4 regions of the Sodalis sp. RH20 genome follow, and region 4 is predicted to be linked to each of the others. Evidence: predicted binding sites of a transcription regulator. Region 4 holds the regulator's gene; each other region holds the start of a gene.

Region 1 (3,962 bases), 1.4 Mb from region 4:
GGTCACCGACAGCGCCACATCGCCTTTCGCCAGGTAAATCATCACATTGGAGGCCGTGCCGCTGGCGACGCTGCCCACCAGGATCATGCCCGCCGACAGATCGGGCGGCATCTGGAACAGCTTGGCCAGTATCCAGGCGGCCAGCGGCATCACCAGGTAGTGCAGGAAGGTGGCGGCGATAACCGGCGCCGGGCGGGAGAGGACGCGTTTAAAATCAGCCACCCGGAGCGTGACGCCCATGGCGAACATAATCAGCATCAGCAGGATGCTCACATAGGGCCCGATGCGGATAAAGGTGGTCGGGGAATAGTACGCGGCGATGGACAGCAAAACAGCCCACAGCGGGAACAGGCGGGTAATCTTGGCTAACATGTGAGGTGTGTCCTTATTATCTTATTTTAATAGGTAAATTGTGTTGCCGGGAGCTGATACGGCCCCCGCGCTTGCCATAGCGGCTTTATTTGTACCGTCAATCCGGATGGGTGGCAATATATTACCGTCAATAAAGCGCGTTGCCGGCTGTGCCGGCCTTGCCCGCGCGGCTTTTTTAACCCCGCGTCTTCAGATTATCCTGGCGACGGGCAATTGCCCCCAGCGCGTGGTATAAGCCGGCGATAGCATCTCGCGCTTCATCGCCCAGGCGGGGGCGATGCCCTGGCCCGCAAACCCGATATGGCCGATACCGGTCTGGTTGATGCGGTCGAGCACCGCCATCAGCTCACGGCTGGACGGACGGGGAGGATGGTCGTCAAACAGCTGGAACTGGGCCTGGCGGGTGGGAGAAAAATCATTCAGCATTACCCCCGCCTTGGCGTAACGGGGGCCGTCGCGCCAGATGCGCTCCAGGCCGCGCACGGCGGCCGCCATAATATCCCGGGTATCCTGGGTGGCGGTGAGCAGCGTTTCGCTGGCGCCGTTGGCATAATAAGGCTCATTGATGGCGTAGGGGGATGAGCGGATAAATACCGCTATCTGGCGGCAATACTGTTTTTCCTGGCGCAGTTTTTCCGCCGCGCGCCCGGCGTAGCGGCAGACCGCCTGGCGCATGGCGGCAAGATCGGTGACCCGGCCGCCAAACGAGCGGCTGCAGACGATCTGCTGCTTGGCCGGCGGCTGCTGCTCCAGACTGAGGCAGGATTCGCCGCGCAGCTCCCGTACCGTGCGCTCCAGCACCACGCCGAAGGTTTTGCGGATAAAATGGATATTGGCGTCGGCCAGCTGCAGCGTGGTTTGCATGCCCATGGCGGTGAGTTTTTTGCCGATACGCCGCCCAACGCCCCACACATCCTCAACCGGCGTCAACGCCATCAGCCTGCGCAGCCGGATCGGATCGTCAAGCGCCACCACGCCGCCGGTGGCCGGCCACCGCTTGGCCGCATGATTGCACAGTTTGGCCAGGGTTTTGGTGCGGGCAATGCCTACCCCCACCGTCAATCCGGTCACCTCCCGCACCGCCGCCCGCACCTGCTGGCCGAACCGATCGTAGGGCACGCTGGCATTTATGCCGGCGACATCCATCCAGGCTTCGTCGATGGAGTACACCTCGGTACGGGGCGCCAGGGCTTCAAGCGTCGCCATCACCCGCGCCGACATATCGGCGTACAGGGCGTAGTTCGAGGAAAACACGGCGATGCGCTGCCGGCGCAATAACGCTTCCAGTTGAAAATAGGGCAGGCCCATTTTCACCCCGAGTTTTTTCGCCTCCGCCGATCGGGCAATCACGCAGCCGTCGTTATTGCTCAGCACCACGATCGGCACGCCGCGCAGATCCGGACGGAACAGGCCTTCGCATGAGGCGTAGAAGCTGTTGACGTCGGCCAGGGCAAACATGATCAATTGCGGGTGTCGTGAACGGCGAACAGCACCACGCCGAAGATTTCCAGCGTGTCGGGGTCGGGAAACAGTTCGGGGAACGCCGGATTCATCGGCTGCAGCGCCAGGCGCGGCCGCAGGCAGAGCCGTTTGACGGTAAATTCGCCGTCGACGGCGGCAATGACGATATCGCCGTGGCCGGCTTTTTCCGCCCGGTCCACCACCAGCAGATCGCCGTCGCCGATACCCGCGTCGGTCATGGAATCGCCGCTGGCGCGGACAAAATAGGTGGCGCTGGGATGGCGGATACAGTATTCGTTCAGGTCGAGGGTCTTTTCGACATAATCCTGGGCCGGCGAGGGAAAACCCGCCCGGCACCGGTCGGCGAACAGCGGCAGGGACAGCACCGGCAACAGGCCGGCGGGCGCAAAAAATGTCGTGATAATCTTCATGCTGATAAATCCATTAATACTGTTTATGTGTCCAGTATAAATAAATCAGGCGGTTTGAAAAGACGCCGAAGCGGGACAGCGGCCTAAAAAGCGATTAGCTGGCTGATAAATAAGGATCAAAAAATTTAACCGGCAGTGCATGGGCGTTATCTCGCTCATGTATATAATTTATATAGCTAATTATTAGTTAGGATATGTTATTGGTTTCATGCGGCAACCTTATGTTGCCCCAGGGCGCGGGCGCGGGAAAAACACCGCCATACGGATAACCTATCTCTGCGCGCCAGCCAGATCAAAAATGACTGCATTACTATTTCGCTTGCCGCCCCGCCGCTCTTTCTTCTGCCCCTGCTCAGCCCGCGCAATGCCTGCTACGGGCCTTGGCGGGATACTTGCGCCCGGCGCCGGACGCGTCCGCAGCCGGTCAAGAAATAAGATTTGCTTATTTTACTGCAATTCGCCGCCTGTTATCAGACGTTCAGGGCATTTAAGCGGCGGATGTTGCGGTAGACAAATGGTATACAAATAGAATACAAAATGAGGGCAGGGTAAAAATCATGCAGTACGGAGGCAATAATGAAAGCAACGGAATTAACCCCACCGCACGATCAATCGTTAACGCAAAATGCCTTTGACGCCGTGCTGCGCATGATCCAGGCCGGCGCCCTGGCCAATGGCGACGTGGTAAACGAACGCCGGCTGGCGGAACAGCTGGGCCTGTCGCGTACGCCGGTGCGCGAGGCGCTCGGCCGGTTGGAAGGCAGCCATTATCTGCGCCGATCGGGGCGGACGCTGCTGGTTAACGGCGTGGAATTAAGCGAAATTTTAGAAATCATGTCGGTGCGCATGCTGCTGGAAGCCGACGCCGCCCGCAGCGCCGCCGGCAAGATGTCGGCGGCGAAGCTGGGCGCCATCCGCCAGCGGCTGATGGCGATGGCCGGTCCCGATCAGGTTACGGCCGGCCATCATTGGGAAGTCGACGACTTCCTGCATCTCAGTATCGCCGAGACCAGCGGCAATAAGCTCTTGCTGCGCCTGATAGGCGAGCTGCGCACCCGCACCCGGATGTTTGGCAAAGAGACCGTGCCCTCGCGTTTTGAACCGGGGCGCAACGAGCACCTGGCGATCGTCGACGCCATTGAGGCGGGCGACGGCGAGCGGGCGGCGCAGGCGATGGTGCGGCATATCGAGGGCGCGCGCAACGCCATATTCCAGTCGGTCACCGGCGGCGGTTCGCGCTAACTACCGGCCGCCGACAGCGGTCCGTTAACGAATATCAGGAGGGCCCAATGGGTCGCAAGCGTCTGCTGTATCTTCACAACGGTCAATCGCAACAGACGATCGCCCGCCTGGACGATCGTTTTGAGTCATGGGGGCTGGAGGTTGACCGCCACTGGGCCTACCAGAACCAATTTCCGGCCGACCTGACCGGTTATGACGGCATTTTTCTTTCAGGCAGTCCGCACGGCGCTTATGAAGATATTCCCTTTATCCACCGTGAACACCAGTTGATCACGCAAGCCGCCGGCCTGGGCATCCCCATGCTGGGGATCTGTTTCGGTAGCCAGATCCTCGCCTCGGCGTTGTGCGGGCGGGATCAGGTGTTCCGGCGCCCCACGTGCGAAATCGGCAATAAATGGCTGCAGGCGACACCCGCGGCCGCCGGCGATGCCATCGCCTCCGGCATCGTGCCGCAGG
Region 2 (3,962 bases), 470 kb from region 4:
TTTGTCGAGCTGGTGGCCGGCAAATGGGCCATTCCCATCCTCTACCGGCTGATCGTTATCGACGCCCCGGTGCGTTTTGGCGAACTGCAGCGCGGGGTCTACCCCATCACGCAAAAGGAGCTGACGCGTCAGCTGCGCGCGTTTGAAACCAAGGGCCTGGTGCGGCGTACCGCGTTCGCCGAAATCCCGCCCCGGGTTGAATATCAGGTCACCGCCCTGGGTAAGACGCTGAAGGCGCCGCTACAGTCCCTGGCCGCGTGGGTCGACGCGCACCAGGAGGATTTACAGGCCGGCGCCGGCCTAGAGCGCCGCGCGGGGCAGATCGCTTAGCCGGGAGGTATAGGCCGGCGACAACATGTCGCGTTTCATTTGCCAGTCCCGGCGGATGCCCTGGCCGGCAAACCAGATTTGCCCCCGGCCCGAGCGGTTGACCTTATCCAGGGTCGCCATCAGCGCCTCGGCGTTAACGTGCGGCTTATACCGGTCGAACAGGCCGAGCTGCGCCACGCCCCGGTCATAAAAATCGCCCAGCACGACGCCGGCCTTCAGATAACGCCGATCGTCCAGCCACAGGCTATCCAGGCAGGCCGTCGCCTGGGCGATGATATCCCGGGAATCGTTGGTCGGGACGGGAATGCGGCCGGTGGCCTGGTTGGCGTAATAGATTTCGCCGGCCGCGTGCGGACTGGTGCGCACAAAGACCGCGACCTGCCGGCAAAACTGGTTTTCCCCGCGCAGTTTTTCCGCCGCGCGCGCGGCATAACTGCATACCGCCTCGCGCATATCCTGGTAACGGGTGATACGGGAACTGAAGCTGCGGCTGCAGATAATCTGCTGCTTCACCGCCGGCATTTCCTCCACCTCCAGGCAGGGTTCGCCGCGCAGCTCACGCACCGTGCGCTCCAGCACCACGCTGAAATTATTACGGATAAACGCCGGATGGGAATCCGCCAGTTGCAGCGCCGTGCCGATCCCCATCGCCCGCAGCGTTTTGCCCAGCCGGCGTCCTATGCCCCACACCTCCTCCACCGGCATCAGCGCCATCAGCTTACGCTGGCGCAGCGGCGAGGACAGATCCACCACGCCGCCGGTTTTGCTCCACTGCTTGGCGGCGTGGTTGGCAAGCTTTGCCAGCGTTTTACTGGGCGCAATACCCACCCCCGAATGCAGATGCGTGCACTGCAACAGGGTTTGCTGTACCTCGCGGCCAAACTGTTCCAGCGCCCTGCAATGGCCGACGCCGGTGAGATTGAGAAAGGCCTCGTCGATACTGTAGATCTCAACCGCCGGCGCCATGTCCTCCAGCAGGGTCATCACCCGATGCGACATATCGGCATACAGGGCATAGTTGCTGGAAAACACCGCCACGCCATGTTGTTCAAGCAGCCGGCGAATCTTGAAATAGGGCGCGGCCATAGCAACGCCAAGGCGTTTGGCGGCGGCGGAACGGGCGATAACGCAGCCGTCGTTGTTGCTCAGCACCACCACCGGGCGCCCGCGCAATTCCGGCCGGAATACGGTTTCACACGAAGCGTAGAACGAATTGATATCCACCAGCGCGTACATGGCTACAGCGCCGCGTAGATGATAAACGTCACCACGCCGAAGATTTCCACCTGGCTGTCTTCGGTAATGGGAATGGGCGCGAAGGCGGGATTCATCGGCATCAGCCGCGCGCGGGGATGAAGCTGCAGGCGTTTCACGGTAAAGCCGCCGTCGACGGAGGCGATAACAATATTGCCGTGGTCGGGTTTAAGGGCGCTGTCCACCACCAGGATATCCCCTTCACGGATATTGCCCTCAATCATCGATTCACCCGTGGCGCGGACAAAATAGGTGCTGGCCGGATGGCGCACGCAGATGGCGTTGATATCCAGGCGATGTTCAACATAATCCTGCGCCGGGCTGGGGAACCCCGCAGCGACTTTATCGCCAAAAAACGGCAGCGGTACGCCGATGCCCAACGCCGCGGGATAAATCTTCATAACGGCCACTCCATATACTGTATTTACATACAGTATAGATGCGACCGGGGGAACATGTGAAGCTGGAAAAACCACGGCGGCGACAAACGGCTGATAATCATTGGATTTAAGATCACGCGTGGCTGGCGCCCATGCGCCGGCCTGGCGCCGCATATTTGTATGATAAAACGAGACGTAACTCATACTTTTGGTTCTTAAAAACCCTTTTTGTTATGCGACTTTGTTCGGGAACAAGTTTTTCCGCCTGTTTTTCGCGCATTATGCTCCCATGAATTGTAACCCCAGTAACTATCAGGCTTTATAGGATTGCGGGCTGCAACGCTTTGTGTGTGCAATGTGACGGGTGAGAGATGAAGAACAAGACATTAACCCTGCTTGGCGAAGCCGCCATCAGCCGGCGCAGCCTGGTGAAAGGCGGCGTGGCGACCGGGGGATTGCTGTTGGCCAGCAGCGCGCTGCAGCTCCCTTTCCTGTTCGCCCGGGCGGCCGTTACCCCGGCAACGACCGCGGGAACGGCCGATAAGGTGGTCTGGAGCATGTGTTCGGTTAATTGCGGCAGCCGCTGCGCGCTCAGGCTGCATGTGCGCGACGACGAGGTGTATTGGGTGGAAACCGATAACACCGGCCAGGATGAATACGGCGATCATCAGGTGCGCGCCTGCCTGCGCGGCCGCTCCATGCGCCGGCGGATGAACCATCCGGAACGGCTGAAATATCCGATGAAGCGCGTGGGCGAACGCGGCGAAGGCAAATTCCAGCGCATCAGCTGGGATGAAGCGCTGGACGCCATCGCCGATAATCTCAAGCGTATCGTCAAGGATTACGGCAACGAAGCGGTGTATATCAATTATTCCTCCGGCGCCACCGGCGCCAATTTCGCCCGCTCGTCACCGTCGGGCTCGCTTATCACCCGCCTGATGAACTGCTACGGCGGCTACCTCAATCAGTACGGTACCTATAGCACCGCCCAGATCAATGCCGCCATGCCCTACACCTACGGCAGCAACGAGGGCAACAGCACCTCGGATATCGTTAATACCAAACTGGTGGTGATGTTCGGCAACAACCCGGCGGAAACCCGCATGAGCGGCGCCGGCATTACCTACCATCTTGAGCAGGCGCGCGAGCGCTCCAACGCGCGCATGATCGTTATCGATCCGCGCTATACCGATACCGCCGCCGGGCGCGAGGATGAATGGATCCCCATTCGCCCCGGCACCGACGCGGCGCTGGTGTCGGCGATCGCCTGGGTATTGATCAGTGAAAATCTGGTGGATCAGGCGTTTCTGGATACCTACTGCGTCGGTTACGACGAAAAAACCCTGCCGGCCGGCGCGCCGGCCAACGGCCACTACAAAGCCTATATCCTCGGCCAGGGCGACGACGGCATCGCCAAGACGCCGGAGTGGGCGGAGAGGATCACCAGTATCCCCCGCGATCGGATCATCAAGCTGGCGCGTGAAATCGGCGCGACCAAACCGGCTTATATTTGCCAGGGCTGGGGGCCGCAGCGCCAGGCCAACGGCGAGCAGACCGCGCGCGCCATCGCCATGCTGCCGATCCTCACCGGCAACGTGGGCATTAACGGCGGCAACAGCGGCGCCCGCGAGTCCACCTACACCATTACCATCGAACGGCTGCCGGTATTGACCAATCCGGTGAAAACCCAGATCCCGGTATTTTTATGGACCGACGCCATCTCACGCGGCAAGGAAATGACGGCGTTAAAAGACGGCATAAAAGGCAAGGACCGGCTCGACGTGCCGATTAAATTTATCTGGAACTATGCCGGCAATACCCTGGTCAACCAGCATTCGGATATCAATCGCACCCATGAAGTCCTGAAAAACGAGCGCGATTGCGAAATGATCGTGGTGATTGAAAACTTTATGACCTCATCGGCGAAATACGCCGACATCCTGTTGCCGGACCTGATGACCACCGAACAGGAGGATATCGTCCCCAACGATTACGCCG
Region 3 (3,962 bases), 1.4 Mb from region 4:
GAACTCTCCTATCGGCCGCGCGGCGAACATCATCACGCCCACCGCGATCACCACCGCCGCCATCATGATAAACAGGTGATTGGACAGGCCGACGGCGGTAATCACCGAATCCAGGCTGAAGATAATATCCAGCAGCATGATTTGCGTGATGGCGCCGAGAAACGAACTGACATTGGTGCTTTGATCGGCTTCACCCCCTTCCAGCGCCTGGTGGATCTCCCGGCAGGATTTCCAGATAAGGAACAATCCTCCCAGCAGCAATATCAGGTCGCGAATCGATACCTCGGTCGCGAAAACGGTAAACAACGGGTAGGTAAGGCGAATCACCCACGAAATGGACGCCAGCAGGCAAAGCCGCATGACCATGGCGCCGAACAGGCCCAGACGGCGGGCTTTGGCTTGCTGTCTCGCGGGCAGCTTGGCGACGACCAGGGAGAGAAAAATGATATTATCAATACCAAGGACGATTTCCAGAACAGTCAGTGTTCCCAGCGCCAGCCACGCATCGGGATCCACGATCCAATCAAACATTGTGATCCATTACCTAAATGTAAACGAAGCTTAAACGAATATTATAAACAGGTCCAAAGGGCAGCAGGCAAGGTAAAATGCATTTACATCAGGAAATGCCGTGCCAGCATTGGCCCGGTGAAGGTCTTTTTCAGGTAAAACCCGCGCGGTAACGTCATGATCGGCTGGCCGAATTCGCCGATGGCCCTGGTCAGCGCCCGGCTATTGGCGGCCTTGGGCCTCAACTGCAGCACCTCGCCGTGGCGCGCGGTGATATGTTCCACGCGCCCGAGTACGATTAAATCCATTAATTCCTCCCAGTCATTTTGCAACAGCGATTCTTCCTCGGCGCTGGGACTCCACAGCAGCGGCGTGCCGATACGGCGTCGGGTGAGCGGGATCGCGCGTTCGCCTTCCACCGGTATCCACAGTACCCTGGCCAGCTTATACCTGACATGGCTGGACGCCCAGGTGACGCCGCTGTTGCCGGTCAGCGGCGCGACACAGACAAAGGTGGTTTCCAGGGGGCGGCCGCGGCTGTCGACCGGTATGGTTTTCAGTTCCACCCCGATGGCGGCAAAATCCTGCTCGGGTTTACTGCCCGCGCTGGCGCCCAGGTAACGTTCCAGCAAGACGCCGATCCAGCCTTTATCACGTTTCAGGTTGGCCGGCAGCACCAGGCCCGCGTGCGCCGCCAGTTCACCCAGATTATAGCCCGCCAGGGCGCTGGCGCGCGCCAATAGCTCTATTTCGTCCCCCGGCGGGAGGATCGGTGTGGCGATGAGGGGAAGGGTCATAAATAGTTATCCGCGTGCTGTATAAAAACTAATCGGCCGCCGGGGCCGTCCGACCCAGGATCGGCATTTAATCATCAGCCATAAATAATAGCATGATTTCACACTCTTTTTTAAGCGCCGATCGCGTTTTGCCGCCGGCGCGCCCGAGGTTGTACACCTGAAGCGGGCGACAATGAACAGGATCTTACACCATGTTATCCACAGAAGTATGGGATAAACCTAATAAACTGGCACTACTGTCACTATTTACAGCCTTGACGCCCCTGTTTTTTACAGGTTTGTACATATATCGCCGCGCTTTACAGCATAATTTGTGGATAAAATCATCATCGTCTGTTTTTTAACCTCATCGCGCGCAACCGGTGGACAGGCGGATCCCGCACGATCGTTCCCACTGCGGGATCCGGCAACAGGCGATTGAAAATCATTGTGTTTTCCCGCGGCGCGTTTTGCAAAGCCGGCGCGCGGCGAAAAGTTTTCCCTCTTTAACCCAGTGTTCTGCACATACCTATCCACAGAAAAAGTGAATAAAAGCACCGGCAGTTATCCCCGGCTGTTGATAACCATGCCGCATCCGGACGCCATTCGACGTCCAGGAAGTCGGACATTCCTTAAAAGCAGTGGTTTACCGTATTGAGCGAGTGTGAAACAATCAGGCTATCTTGCATTTTATGTAATCGAGGTAGTCCGGTGATCGATGATGATGGCTACCGCCCGAATGTTGGTATTGTGATCTGTAATCGTGATGGGCAGGTGGTATGGGCCAGGAGATATGGGCAGCACTCATGGCAGTTTCCCCAGGGCGGCATTAATCCCGGCGAAACCGCGGAACAGGCCATGTACCGTGAACTGTACGAAGAGGTCGGGCTGAGCCGTAAGGATGTGCGCATACTGGCCTCCACCCGTAACTGGTTGCGTTACAAGCTGCCGAAGCGTCTGGTACGCTGGGACACCAAGCCGGTTTGTATCGGCCAGAAGCAAAAATGGTTCCTGCTGCAGCTCATGTGCCCGGACGCCGATATCAATATGCAGCGCGGGGGCACCCCTGAGTTCGACGGCTGGCGCTGGGTCAGTTTCTGGTACCCGGTGCGCCAGGTGGTTTCTTTTAAGCGGGACGTTTACCGCCGGGTAATGAAAGAGTTTTCTACTATTGTCATGCCGTTGCAGGAAAGCGCTGTGCAACGGACTCTCCCAGGCTACAGACGGAAGAGGGGTTAAGCCACGCAGAATATGCTCACGCGCTTGCGGGAAATCGTTGAAAAGGTCGCCGCCGCGCCGCGCCTGTCGGATACGCTGGAAATTCTGGTCAATGAGACCTGTCTGGCGATGGATACCGAAGTCTGTTCGGTTTATCTGGCCGATAACGATCGCCGCTGCTACTACCTGATGGCCACGCGTGGTTTGCAAAAACCGCGCGGGCGCACCATCACGCTGGCTTTCGACCAGGGGATCGTCGGGCTGGTGGGCCGCCTGGCGGAGCCCATCAACCTGGCCGATGCCCATAACCATCCCAGCTTCCAGTACATTCCGGCGGTAAAAGAAGAGCGTTTCCGCTCCTTCCTCGGCGTGCCGATTATCCACCGCCGCCAGCTGCTGGGCGTATTGGTGGTGCAGCAGCGCGAACATCGCCAGTTCGACGAAAGCGAAGAATCCTTTATGGTGACGCTGGCCACGCAAATGGCCGGTATTTTGTCGCAATCCCAGCTCAACGCGCTGTTCGGCCAATACCGCCAGACGCGCATCCGCGCGCTGGCCGCCGCCCCCGGCGTGGCGATAGCCCAGGGGTGGGTGGACAACAGCCAGCCTTCGCTCGATCAGGTTTTTCAAGCTTCGTCGCTGGACAGCGCGCGCGAGCGCGAGCGCCTGACGCTCGCCCTCGGCGAAGCGGCGGCGGAGTTCCGCCGTTTTAGCAAGCGTTTCACCGCCAATGCGCAAAAAGACAGCGCGGCGATTTTCGATCTCTACTCCCATTTGCTTAACGACGCGCGCTTAAAGCGTGAGCTGTTTGCGCGAATCGATGCCGGCGCCATGGCCGAATGGGCGGTAAAACAAGTTATCGAGCTGTTCGCCGAGCAGTTCGCGCAGTTGAATGACAGCTATATGCGCGAGCGCGCCGGCGATTTACGTGCCCTCGGGCAACGCCTGCTGTTTCATCTGGGCGATAACATCCAGGGCGAGACGCCCTGGCCGTCGCGTTTTATCCTGGTGGCCGATGAGCTGAGCGCCACACTGCTGGCCGAGATGCCGCAGGACAAAATGGTGGGCGTGGTGGTCAGGGACGGCGCCGCCAATTCCCATGCCGCCATCCTGGTGCGGGCCATGGGCATCCCAACCGTTATGGGCGCCGATATCCAGCCGGCGCTGCTAAACCAGCGGCTGTTGGTGGTGGACGGTTATCGCGGCGAGCTGCTGGTGGATCCCGAACCGGTGCTGGTGCAAGAGTACCAGCGTTTAATCAGCGAGGAAAAACAGCTCAGCCGCCTGGCGGAAGACGATGTGGAACAGCCGGCGACCATGAAAAGCGGCGAGCGCATCCAGGTGATGCTTAACGCCGGCCTGAGCGCCGGACATGAACAGCGTCTGGGCAATCGCGTGGACGGCGTCGGCCTCTACCGCACCGAAATTCCGTTTATGCTGCAAAGCGGATTTCCGTCC
Region 4 (3,962 bases):
ATTTATCCAGCCATGCTGATAAAAGGTTGAAAAATGATAAATCGATATAGACAGTAATTTTTATATTTTAATATTCCCCTATGTCATTTTTTATCCGAATCCTTTTTATTTCAGGATGAATCTAATTGCAGATATTATTATGACAGTATTTATACTCGATCCTTGCACTTATACTAAATGCGCGCTTAAAAGCTCATTGTCGGCAAGCGGTATCAAAGGCGCCATTCGCGATGTGGACAATATCAGCACGTTGCGAATGAGATGCAAAAACGCCAATCCTTCGATAGTTTTTATTAATCAAAACTCTTATCAGTATCAAGGGGATGGAGAAGGATTAAAATCCATTATTGACGAACGGCCTTTGACGCTTTTTTTTATTTTCATTGGTAATGAGAATATTAAGTTCCATGATTTCGTGCCAATCAGGGACAATGTGATTATTTTATCAAAATTTATAAAGATCAGCACATTGTTAATGATAATCCGTTACTTTATGGACACCAAAGCCTGGCGCAATGACGATTCCGCCATCGGGTTCTCTCCGCTGCGTTTTAGCAAGACCGAAGTAGAAATTTTAACCATGTGGATGTCAGGTTATGACACCATGTATATCTGTACCCAATTGCACATTAAAGAAAAAACGCTTTCTTCTCACAAAATAAATATTAAGCGGAAAACCAAGGCCAGTAATAAACAGGTGATATACCATTTAATTGCTATTGCCAACAGCGTCACAGATAGTATCAATATCCGTTATCCCGTTTGATGAAAACCAGCGGCTCCGTTCGAACGCCACAGCTAAAGAAACCTGCCCCCGATCCCCGTCCCCTCACCCTTTTGCCGGTGACAATATGGGTTAAAACACGCCAATATTCGGCGTTTTTCCGCCTTCATGATAAGATAGAGGGCGGAAATCAGCAGTGGGGGAAACGCTATGAATACCACCGATCAGTCTCAATTGCTCAGCCAGGCTGAACAATTATGTGAGCAACGCAACGTGCGCCTGACGCCACAGCGACTGGAAGTGTTGCGCCTGATGACACAGCAGGATGGCGCGATCAGTGCTTACGACCTGCTTGATCTGCTGCGGGCGACGGAACCGCAGGCAAAGCCGCCGACAATTTACCGCGCGCTGGATTTCCTTCTGGAACAAGGTTTTATCCATAGAGTGGAATCCACTAACAGCTTTGTTCTTTGCCACCATTTTGAGCAGCCCAGTCACACCTCCGCCTTCTTTATCTGCGATCGCTGCGGCCAGGTGACTGAACAATCAACCGAAGGCATTGAAGATATTTTGCAAAAAATGGCGCAAGCCACGGGTTTCGCCATGCGCCATAATGTCGTCGAGGCACACGGGTTTTGTACCTTATGCGCCGAAGTGCAAGCTTGTGACAATCCCCAGGACTGCGGACACGATCATAGCGTAGCGATAAAGAAACGCTAGCGTCCCATTTTGGCTTTTACAAGAACCCGGGAGCAAATGACGTTTATTATGGCTGAAGTGAGATAACGCGTTTGGTTAATACATTGGAGAGGCCGCAAAACAGAGGAATGCTGATAGGATCATATTAAATAGGTGGTACGTCCTTGTACCTTTGGGTAGGAACACTTAAGGAAGCCATAACCGCACAGTGAATATGCATTAGTCATCATTAGTCATGATTTCCAAAAATCATTACCAACGATATTTGTTACGTGTTTCCCAGTCCTTTACTTCCGTTTCCGCGGCTTCTTTACCGTAACCGTAACGTTCCTGGATCTTACCGATTAACTGATCGCGTTTACCTTCAACTACCGTCAGATCATCGTCAGTAAGCTTACCCCATTGTTCTTTCATTTTACCTTTGAACTGTTTCCAATTACCGCTGGCTTGATCTTTGTTCATCGGAGTTCTCCTTGGTTATCGGTTTCTCAGTCAACATCTGCCACTCCAGGTTTTGTTAGCGCATAGCGAGGACACGTATTGCGTCCCAAAACCTGCATGTCATAAGTTAACCCTATGTCTAAAGTATAGCAGGGGATTTGGCATAAGGTTTATTCAGCAGATGATTAGACCATATTGGCAGGGTTATAAACGCCGTATGGGCTATAAGGTGAAATAAAACAGTAGGTAGAAGGTATCAGCCCGTACACCGCTAATTGTAACTAAATATAAATACCGCTAGCGGCAGCGGCCGCGCCGCAGCACTTTTATGGCGGCGAACCCGCATTCCGCGTCGCCGGTTATCCGCCATAAAATCCTCGCTGACGCGGGATAAGGGATATTCAGGATGCCATGGAGCACCGTGAGTTAAATCCAGTTGCCGTTGCGGATAACGCCGACCGCTAAACCTTCGATGGACATTTCCTGCTCGCGCAAATCGACAATAATGGGCGAAAACTCGCTGTTTTCCGGTAGCAACTCAACGATGTTACCGTGTCTTTTCAGGCGTTTTACCGTGACCTCGTCATTGATTCGCGCCACCACGACCTGACCGTTATGGGCATCCTGGGTTTTATGCACCGCCAGCAGATCGCCGTCCATGATGCCGATATCCTTCATGGACATGCCGCTGACACGCAGCAGGAAATCCGCGTGGGGCTTAAACAGATCGGGATCGATCTGGTAATGGCTTTCGATATGCTGTTCGGCCAGCAGGGGTTCTCCGGCGGCCACGCGGCCGATCAGCGGCAGGCCGGTTTCTTCTTCTATCAATAACCGGATGCCGCGCGAGGCGCCGGAAACGATTTCAATGGCGCCCTTGCGCGCCAGCGCCTTAAGGTGCTCTTCGGCGGCGTTAGGGGATTTAAATCCCAGACGATGCGCGATCTCCGCCCGGGTCGGCGGCATGCCGGTTTGCGCAAGATGATCGCGGATGAGGTCAAATACCTCTTGTTGTCTGGCGGTTAATGCTTTCATTCCGTCCCCTGTTTGTTTATACAGTCTTTCTGTGAGTATATACAGGTCCGCAGCAATTGAAAACCACAAGCGTTGCAAAATGTGATAAAACCCTGCCGACGACCGGCCGCGCCGGCCATTTTAAGGAATATACCGCCATAACAGCGTTATCCACACGAACAGCGCCAAAACAATGGCCAGGGTCACCGCCGCCGAGCCCAGGTCCTTCGCCCGGCCAGAAAGTGGATGCAGCTCCGGCCCGATGCGATCCACCACCGCTTCAATAGCACTATTCACGATCTCAACGATCAGCACCAGCCATACCGAACCGATCAATAAAATCCGCGCCACGGGTTCTGGCTCCAGGTAACAGGCAAGGGCAACCGCCACCACGGCAACCACCACTTCCTGGCGAAAAGCGGCTTCATGCCGCCAGGCGGCGCGATATCCTTTTATGGAATAGCCCATGGCGTTAAAGATGCGCCGAAGTCCGTTGGTTTGGTTTGCCATAATTTTGCGCGCTAAAGAAAAATTGTGCCTATATTACCGTTTCTTCTCGTTCGCATCACCACAGATCTGTCGCGCGGTTTCTGGTATTCTTGTGGCGCAATGCTAACAAGAGGCTTCACGAAGATATGTCAGGCTGGCGTACTATTTATTATACGTTGTTGAATTTACCGCTCAGGCTACTGGTGCGGAGTAAAGCCATTCCCGCCAATCCCCGGCAAGAAGCCGGCTTGGACCCGCTGCGGCCAATGATGTATGTTTTGCCCTATAACTCCAAGACGGACCTGCTCACCCTGCGCGCGCAATGTCTGCAACTGGGGTTGTCCGATCCGCTGATACCGATAGAGATCGATGGCGTCGTCTTGCCGCGCTACGTCTTTATCCACGATGGCCCCCGTATTTTTCGCTATTTTTCCGAAAAACTGGAATCCGTGAAGCTGTTTCACGATTATCTGGATTTACATCGCAATAATCCGCAGCTTGATGTCCAGATGGTGCCGGTATCCGTTATGTTCGGACGATCGCCCGGCCGTGAAGCGCAGCTGAACCAGCCGGCGCCCCAGTTGCGCCTCCTCAA

The links. Region 4 encodes LexA, which represses DNA repair genes until DNA is damaged. Its sites were predicted from a motif close to TNCTGTATGTACATACAGNA; they were not measured.
Region 1: a site for LexA is predicted at 2,282-2,301, ahead of umuD (translesion error-prone DNA polymerase V autoproteolytic subunit). Genes of this name have one in related genera too.
Region 2: a site for LexA is predicted at 2,001-2,020, ahead of umuD (translesion error-prone DNA polymerase V autoproteolytic subunit). Genes of this name have one in related genera too.
Region 3: a site for LexA is predicted at 1,542-1,561, ahead of mutH (DNA mismatch repair endonuclease MutH). Genes of this name have one in related genera too.

Annotation. Positions count from the first base shown of each region.
Region 1 is NZ_CP178733.1:5,848,837-5,852,798, forward strand. It holds gene panS (ketopantoate/pantoate/pantothenate transporter PanS) at 1-372, opposite strand, end outside; gene umuC (translesion error-prone DNA polymerase V subunit UmuC) at 562-1,830, opposite strand; gene umuD (translesion error-prone DNA polymerase V autoproteolytic subunit) at 1,833-2,264, opposite strand; gene ACL2XM_RS26760 (GntR family transcriptional regulator) at 2,841-3,506, shown strand; gene ACL2XM_RS26765 (type 1 glutamine amidotransferase) at 3,554-3,962, shown strand, end outside.
Region 2 is NZ_CP178733.1:3,982,678-3,986,639, forward strand. It holds gene ACL2XM_RS18360 (winged helix-turn-helix transcriptional regulator) at 1-330, shown strand, start outside; gene umuC (translesion error-prone DNA polymerase V subunit UmuC) at 301-1,566, opposite strand; gene umuD (translesion error-prone DNA polymerase V autoproteolytic subunit) at 1,569-1,985, opposite strand; gene ACL2XM_RS18375 (DmsA/YnfE/YnfF family dimethyl sulfoxide reductase) at 2,336-3,962, shown strand, end outside.
Region 3 is NZ_CP178733.1:5,882,085-5,886,046, forward strand. It holds gene ACL2XM_RS26895 (TerC family protein) at 1-531, opposite strand, end outside; gene mutH (DNA mismatch repair endonuclease MutH) at 615-1,307, opposite strand; gene rppH (RNA pyrophosphohydrolase) at 1,998-2,525, shown strand; gene ptsP (phosphoenolpyruvate--protein phosphotransferase) at 2,538-3,962, shown strand, end outside.
Region 4 is NZ_CP178733.1:4,448,649-4,452,610, forward strand. It holds gene rcsA (transcriptional regulator RcsA) at 140-766, shown strand; gene zur (zinc uptake transcriptional repressor Zur) at 935-1,444, shown strand; gene ACL2XM_RS20310 (CsbD family protein) at 1,676-1,885, opposite strand; gene lexA (transcriptional repressor LexA) at 2,291-2,899, opposite strand; gene ACL2XM_RS20320 (diacylglycerol kinase) at 3,020-3,388, opposite strand; gene plsB (glycerol-3-phosphate 1-O-acyltransferase PlsB) at 3,514-3,962, shown strand, end outside.